3 regions of the Streptomyces sp. NPDC052109 genome follow, and region 2 is predicted to be linked to each of the others. Evidence: riboswitches for the same ligand, from Rfam matches in the RefSeq annotation. Region 2 holds a riboswitch; each other region holds the start of a gene.

What was found. A riboswitch is a leader RNA that binds a small molecule or an ion and turns the genes downstream of it on or off. The one in region 2 is predicted to bind cyclic di-AMP.
Region 1: another riboswitch for cyclic di-AMP. It lies ahead of AB0L59_RS31885 (M23 family metallopeptidase); the one in region 2 lies ahead of AB0L59_RS41815 (M23 family metallopeptidase).
Region 3: another riboswitch for cyclic di-AMP. It lies ahead of AB0L59_RS33660 (C40 family peptidase); the one in region 2 lies ahead of AB0L59_RS41815 (M23 family metallopeptidase).

What each region holds. Positions count from the first base shown of each region.
Region 1 is NZ_JBFAWF010000020.1:126,941-129,193, reverse strand. It holds gene AB0L59_RS31890 (GntR family transcriptional regulator) at 1-256, opposite strand, end outside; gene AB0L59_RS31885 (M23 family metallopeptidase) at 462-1,205, opposite strand; cyclic di-AMP (ydaO/yuaA leader) riboswitch at 1,218-1,381, opposite strand; gene AB0L59_RS31880 (pitrilysin family protein) at 1,624-2,253, opposite strand, start outside.
Region 2 is NZ_JBFAWF010000047.1:22,116-24,368, reverse strand. It holds gene AB0L59_RS41820 (PP2C family protein-serine/threonine phosphatase) at 1-682, shown strand, start outside; cyclic di-AMP (ydaO/yuaA leader) riboswitch at 917-1,085, shown strand; gene AB0L59_RS41815 (M23 family metallopeptidase) at 1,093-2,121, shown strand; gene AB0L59_RS41810 (aldo/keto reductase) at 2,192-2,253, shown strand, end outside.
Region 3 is NZ_JBFAWF010000023.1:21,292-23,544, reverse strand. It holds gene AB0L59_RS33665 (ATP-binding protein) at 1-187, shown strand, start outside; gene AB0L59_RS33660 (C40 family peptidase) at 720-1,193, opposite strand; cyclic di-AMP (ydaO/yuaA leader) riboswitch at 1,196-1,335, opposite strand; gene AB0L59_RS33655 (hypothetical protein) at 1,770-2,075, opposite strand; gene AB0L59_RS33650 (ATP-dependent Clp protease proteolytic subunit) at 2,083-2,253, opposite strand, start outside.

The sequences.
Region 1 (2,253 bases), on a different contig from region 2:
GCTCCAGGAGCATGCGCATCTCCAGCAGGTCGGCGGCCTCCTGCTCGGTCGGTTCGGCCACGCACGCGCCCGCGTGCCGCCGCGTCACCACGAAGCCCTCGGCCTCCAGGGTGCGCAGGGCCTCGCGCACGGGAACGCGCGAGACGCCGTAGCGGCGGGCCAGGACTTCCTCGGTGAGGCGGCCGCCGCGCTCGTGGACACCCGCGACGATGTCGTCCCGGATCGCCGTGCACACCGAGTGCGCCGGAATACGCATGACCGACCTCCGCCTTAATCCCCGTGAAACGTCGACGATGGACGTGTGTTCCGTGACTCTATTCCAAAAGGCCGGAATTTCCGACGGCGGGCCGGAACACATGGATATTTTTTGGTCAGCGGGCCGGAGGGACACCGCCGGAAAACGGCGAAAACCCCGGCTCGGTGAGCCGGGGTCGCCGAGGCGAGGCGGTACCGCTGTCGGGTCAGACGTTCACGCCGTGCTTGCGGAGGTAGGCGACGGGGTCGACGTCCGAGCCGTAGTCGGGGGTCGTGCGGGCCTCGAAGTGGAGGTGCGGGCCGGTGGTGTTGCCGGTCGAGCCGGACAGGCCGATCCGGCGGCCGGGGGTGACCTGCTCGCCGACCGTGACGGCGATGGACGACAGGTGGCCGTACTGGGTGTACATGCCGTCGGCCATCCGGATCACGATCTGGTTGCCGTACGCGCCGCCCCAGCCCGTGGAGACGACGGTGCCGGAGCCGACCGCGTGGACGGGCGTGCCGCCGGCCGCGTGGAAGTCGATGCCGGTGTGCGAGCCGGAGGACCACAGGGAGCTGCTGGCCTTGTAACCCGTGGAGACGTACGAGTCCGCGACCGGAGCGACGAAGGCGTTCAGGCGCCTGCGCTCGGCCTCGCGGGCGGCACGGGCCTTGGCCTCACGGATCTCCCGGGCCCTCTTGGCCGCGGCCTCCTCCGCCGCCTTCTGCTCGGCGGCCCGCCTCTGGGCGATGGCCTGCGCGTCGATCTGCTCGGCGATGTCGTCGCCGACGCTGACCACGGGGACGAGGCCGGTCTGCTCGGCGGAGTTCTCGGCGGCGAACGCCGGGGAGGCCACGAGGCCGCCGATGACACCGGTGGTGGTGAGGGCCGCGACACCGGCCGCCCGAGCGGTGGTGCGCTTGACGCGGCCGGGCTTGCGGTGCTTCCCGGTGGCGCACATGAACGCCATGAAGTGGCTGGTCCTTTCCTTCCCTCTCGCCTACCGGGTTAGCTGACGGGTTCGGAGCAGGAAGGTCTCCTACGGGCTCACTCGCGGCTCGCGCCGGCGCCCGATTCACCCCAGGGACTGCGTGGGTCCCCGGCTCCCCTGGCTCGCGCCGTACGGGGACTCGGCGATGGCTGTCCGGTGCCGCGGGCGCGGCGTACTGCCCGACGAACAGCCCGGACGACGCTACGGAAGCCCACTCGCCCATCCCAAACCGATCCGGCCTTTTGTAGCGCATCCCACAGGGCAGACAGGCAACCTCCGCCGCAAATCGGGCATCTGAGGAAGGGAGTGGAACAGCTGGGGCCCTGACGCCCGTAGGCGGTCAGGGCCCCACGCGCGTGCACCCGCTCGGGCGCACCCGGCCGCTGCGACGGCTGCCCTACTCGGCCGCCACCACGGTCACTTCACCGATGCCGAGCGCCTCCACCGGCGCCTTGATGTGGGAGGCGTCACCGACGAGGACCGTCACCAGGCGGTCCACCGGGAAGGCGTTCACGACGGCCGCCGTGGCCTCCACCGTGCCCGTCGCCGCCAGCTGCTGATAGAGCGTCGCCTGGAAGTCGTCGGGCAGGTGCTGCTCGACCTGGTCGGCCAGCGTGCTCGCGACGGCCGCCGCGGTCTCGTACTTCAGCGGCGCCACCCCGACGAGGTTCTGCACGGCCACGTCCCGCTCGGCGTCGGTCAGGCCCTCGGCGGCGAGGGTGCGCAGCACCTTCCACAGGTCGTCCAGCGCGGGACCGGTGTTGGGCGTGTCCACGGAGCCGCTGATGGCGAGCATCGAGGCACCGGTGCCGTCGGGGGCGGACCTGAGAACCTGCCCGAACGCGCGCACACCGTACGTGTAGCCCTTCTCCTCGCGCAGGACGCGGTCCAGGCGGGAGGTGAGGGTGCCGCCGAGGCAGTAGGTGCCGAGCACCTGGGCGGGCCACACGCGGTCGTGCCGGTCGGGCCCGACGCGACCGATGAGCAGCTGCGTCTGGACCGCGCCGGGCCGGTCCACGATGACCAC
Region 2 (2,253 bases):
CGGCGGTTTCGAGATCGCCGCCTGCTACGAGGCGGCCCGGCGCGACGCGTTCATCGGCGGCGACCTGTACGCCGTCCAGGACAGCCCGCACGGGGTGCGGCTGGTGGTCGGCGATGTGCGTGGCAAGGGCCTGGGCGCCGTCGCCGCCGTCGCGGTGGTGATCGGGGCGTTCCGGGAGGCGGCCGAGCAGGAGACCACGCTGGAGGCGGTCGCGCAGCGGCTGGAGCGGGCGCTGGCCCGCGAGGGCACCCGGCGGGAGGGCATCGACGCCTTCGAGGGGTTCACCACCGCCGTCCTCGCCGAACTCCCGCACGGCGACGGCGTCGTACGGATCGTCAACCGGGGCCATCCGCCGCCGCTGCTGCTGCCCGGCGACGGCAGCGTGGAGCTGCTCACCTCCCCCGAGCCCGCGCTGCCGCTCGGCATGGGCGACCTCGGGCTGTGGCCCGACCGCGCCCTGGAGCGGGACTTCCCGGGCGGGGCCACCCTGCTGCTCCACACCGACGGCCTGTCCGAGGCACGGGACGCCCACGGCCGGTTCTACGACCCCGAGCGGCGGCTCACCGGACGCGTCTTCCCCGGCCCGGGCGCCCTGCTCGACCGGCTCGCCGACGAGGTCCGGCGGCACTCCGGTGGCGGGATGGCGGACGACATGGCCCTGCTCGCCGTGCGGCGCCCTTGATCACCTGCACCGAGGGTGACCGGACGACCGCCCTCCGCATAACAGCTGAGTCACCATCAAAAACGCCGAGACTCCTGTACGTCGGTCAACTCGCCCGTTTTCCAGCATTCCTGCCCGGTAAATCCACCATCGAAAACGTTAATGATCAAGCCGAACGGCTTGGAAAGTGACTGTCAGGTCTATTAACGTTCGATAACGCAGCGCGGTCGTCCCAGCCGTCACAAGAGGCGGCTCCGTGCGCACGCGCCGAATCCCGCAAGGGAACCGGGGAACCACCACCTTGGGGTGAATCACGCGGACGCCGTCGTGAACTCGCAGAGTGCACGCCGTGTATACGCGCGTAGGAGACCTTCCTGCTCCGAACCCGTCAGCTAACCCGGTAGGCGGAGGAAGGAAAGGAGAACGCCCCAGTGGCGTCCAACCGGCCCGCCCCAGAAGCCCCGTTCGTGCCCGCGCCGACCGAGCCCGAGACCTTCGGCTACGGCGCCTACCGCGCCGAGGAGGGCCCCTGGGAGGAGTGGAATCCCACCGAGGACTCCCTCGCCCCGCTCCGCGGCCGGCACCGCGTCGCCAAGCAGCGCGGCGGCTTCGCGCGCAGCTCCACCGTCCTCGGCGTCGGCGTGATGGCCGCGGTCGGCGCGGGCGGCATGGCCAGCGCCAACACGGGCAAGCCGCCTGTCTCCATATCCCTCCCGGACCTGGACTCCGTCAGCCACCTCTTCGGCCACGAGTCCTCCGGCGCGTCCCGGACCACCGCCACCGGGCTCAGCAGGGCCGGGGTGACCACCGACAGCGGCGACAGCGGTGATGCCGGCGAGGCCCTGCGCAACCGGATCATGGCCCAGGCCGAGCAGCAGAAGGGCCAGGCCGCGAGCAAGGCCACCGCCGCCGCGCTCGCCGTGTCCGAGAAGCAGATCGCCGACGCGGCCGCCAAGGCGGAGAAGGACGCCGCCGCCAAGGCCGCGACCGCCAAGGAGAAGGCGGAGGCCGACGCCGAGAAGGCCGCCGAGGCCAAGCGCCTGGCCGAGCTGGCCAAGCAGTACCAGCTGCCCGTCGTCTCGTACACGATCACCGGCACCTTCGGCCAGCCCGGCGCGATGTGGTCCTCCGGCTACCACACCGGCCTCGACTTCGCCGCCCCCACCGGCACCCTCATCAAGGCCATCCACGGCGGCACGGTCACCCAGGCCGGCTGGGCCGGAGCCTACGGCTACCGCACCGTCATCACCCTGGACGACGGCACCGAGCTGTGGTTCTGCCACCAGTCCTCGATCAACGTCTCCGTCGGCCAGAAGGTCTCCACCGGCGAGGTCATCGGCCGGGTCGGCGCCACCGGCAACGTCACCGGCCCGCACCTGCACCTGGAGGTCCACCCGAACGGCCAGGCCACCGCCATCGACCCGGCGCCGTGGCTGCGCAGCAAGGGCCTCAACCCCTGAGCGTGTCATTCGCGTGAACTCGGCGCCGGCGGCGGAATGCGATCCTCCGCCGCCGGCGTTGAGTTGGAACATGACTTCTCTGCGCACACTCGGCTCCTCCGACCTCGAGGTCTTCCCGCTCTCCCTCGGCGG
Region 3 (2,253 bases), on a different contig from region 2:
TGAGGGCGGCAAGACGGTCTCCATCGAACTTCCCTGGGCGCTCCCGGCGGAGCCGGTGCCGGCGGTGCCCCACAGGGGGATGGGCCTGTGTCCGAACGCGGTCGCACCGCAGTGGGGAGCCCCCGCACCGACCGAGGTCGAGAGCGGGGCCGTGACCGGCCACGAGGGCACCCCGGACAGGGCCTAGCGCCCGGCTCCGCCGAAGGCTGCGCGCAGCAGGGCACGGAACGTCCGCGGCGTGTGTCGTCTCCTCAGGGGGGTGGGTCAGCGAGATCGTCCGGCTCGGCCGGCCCGCCTCCGGGCGGCGAACGCCGACCGGTGTGACCGCAGTGCGGGCCACCGTCTCCGGTGCGACGGCCACGCCCGGCCCGGCGTTGACCAGTGCGCACACCACGCCGTACCCGGGCTTCGGCACCAGCGGCGCCGTGCTGATCAGCGCGTGTCCCGGCGCGGTCACCAGAACCAGTTCCTCCACCAGGACCGGCTACAGACGCACCGACGACGGCGGCGGAGGCTGCCCCGGACGCTCCTGCCCGCGCCGATCGTGTCCGCACCGGCACCGGCGTGGTTCCGGGCGGCGGCGTTGCTGGTGGACCGGGCGGCGGCATGACTGCGCCGACCCCGGGCCGCCCGTGGGCTCCAGGCGGGCACCGGGGCGCTGACGGTGCCGGGAGCGGCCCTGTTGCTGGAGCCGCTCCCGGCCCTGACCTGACGGCCGGTCAGCTGACCCGGCCGTACCAGACGCTCTTGGTCCAGATCTTCTGGAGCCTCACCACGTCTCCGGTCCTCGGCGCGTGCCAGATCTTCCCGTGCCCGGCGTAGATGCCGACGTGGTAGACGTACGAACCCGAGTGGAAGAAGACCAGGTCACCGGCCTTGCGGCGGCTGGCGGAGATGTGGTGCGTCCTGTTGTACTGCGCGGCGGCGGTACGCGGCAGGGTCTTGCCCGCCTTCTTGAACGAGTAGAGCGTCAGTCCCGAGCAGTCGAACCTGCGCGGGCCCGTGGCCCCGTACTGGTACGGGGCGCCCCTCTTGGAGGCCGCGACCTCCAGTGCTTTGGCCGCGATGCCGGCGGCCGAGGCCTCGGTGGCGAGACCGGGAACCGCGATCGAGCCGCCGACGGCGGCAAGGGTGAGGGCCGAGGCCGTACCGGCCCGGGCCATGAGCGACGGGACACGATTGAGCGCAGTCATGCGCAACCCTTCGTCAGCCGCCTGTGAAGGATGACCTGTCGGATTCGGGCTGGCGAAGTTGCCCGGCCGCGTTTGCCGCGGCTTCACCCCAAGGGCTGCTCGGAACCTCCGGCCGCCTGTGACGTACAGACGAACGGCCGCTCCGGCGACCCGCCTTGCTCGGGTCCTCCACTCCTGCCGATCCACTCCTGTCGACCGGTCGTCCGGGCGGCGGCAGGACTCGGCGTCCGCCCGAACCGCCCCGCCGCGGTGGCGGGGGCTTGTCGTCAGACAGGGATCTTCACTCACGACTGTCAGAAAATCCCAATGGAACCGGGGATTTGTGGCGTTACTCACCACTCGCCCGTTCGGGTGGACAGTGCTGTGTTCGAGGCGGCGTCAGTTTCCGCTCGTAGCCGCGGACCTGGGGCGGAGCGTCTTCTCGCGGCTCGCGAACCGACGCGGCGCGCAAGTCGGGAGGCCCGGAAAACGTCCTGGATATACACCGGTCGGCGGTACGTCGTTCGGGCCGTTTCAAGTCCGATCCGAACGGCGCCCGTCGACATTCGGGCCCGCCCGGCTGGTCCGGCGTCCGGATCAGCCGACGCCGTCCGGCGGGAGCGCGACGCGCGCGGCCCGACGCTCACCGTCCAGCACCCGCAAGGCCCGTGCCAGTGTGTCCCCGTGCAGCTCCGTCTCGCCTCGCCGGTGCATCGACGCGAGGGCGTCACGCAGCTCTGCGGCCTTGCGTACCAGGGCCTGCGCCGCGCGCAGTCCGCGGTAGGTGTCCCCGTCGTGTGCGGGATTGACGCGCCCCAGCAGGTCGACCGCCTCCAGGTAACGGTCGATCAGTTCGCCCTCGGCACGCGTCAGTGCGGGCAGCGGCGGCAGTTCCGGCAGCATCGGCGGCTCACTCCGCGCCCCGTGCGCCGGGCATGCTCCGCCGGCTCGGCACGATGCCGTCCACCAGGCCGTAGGCCACCGCCGCGGGGGCGTCCAGCGTCAAGTCCCGTTCCAGGTCACGGTGGACCTGCTCGGACGTACGCCCGGTGTGGCGGACGAGCATCTTCTCCGTCGCCGC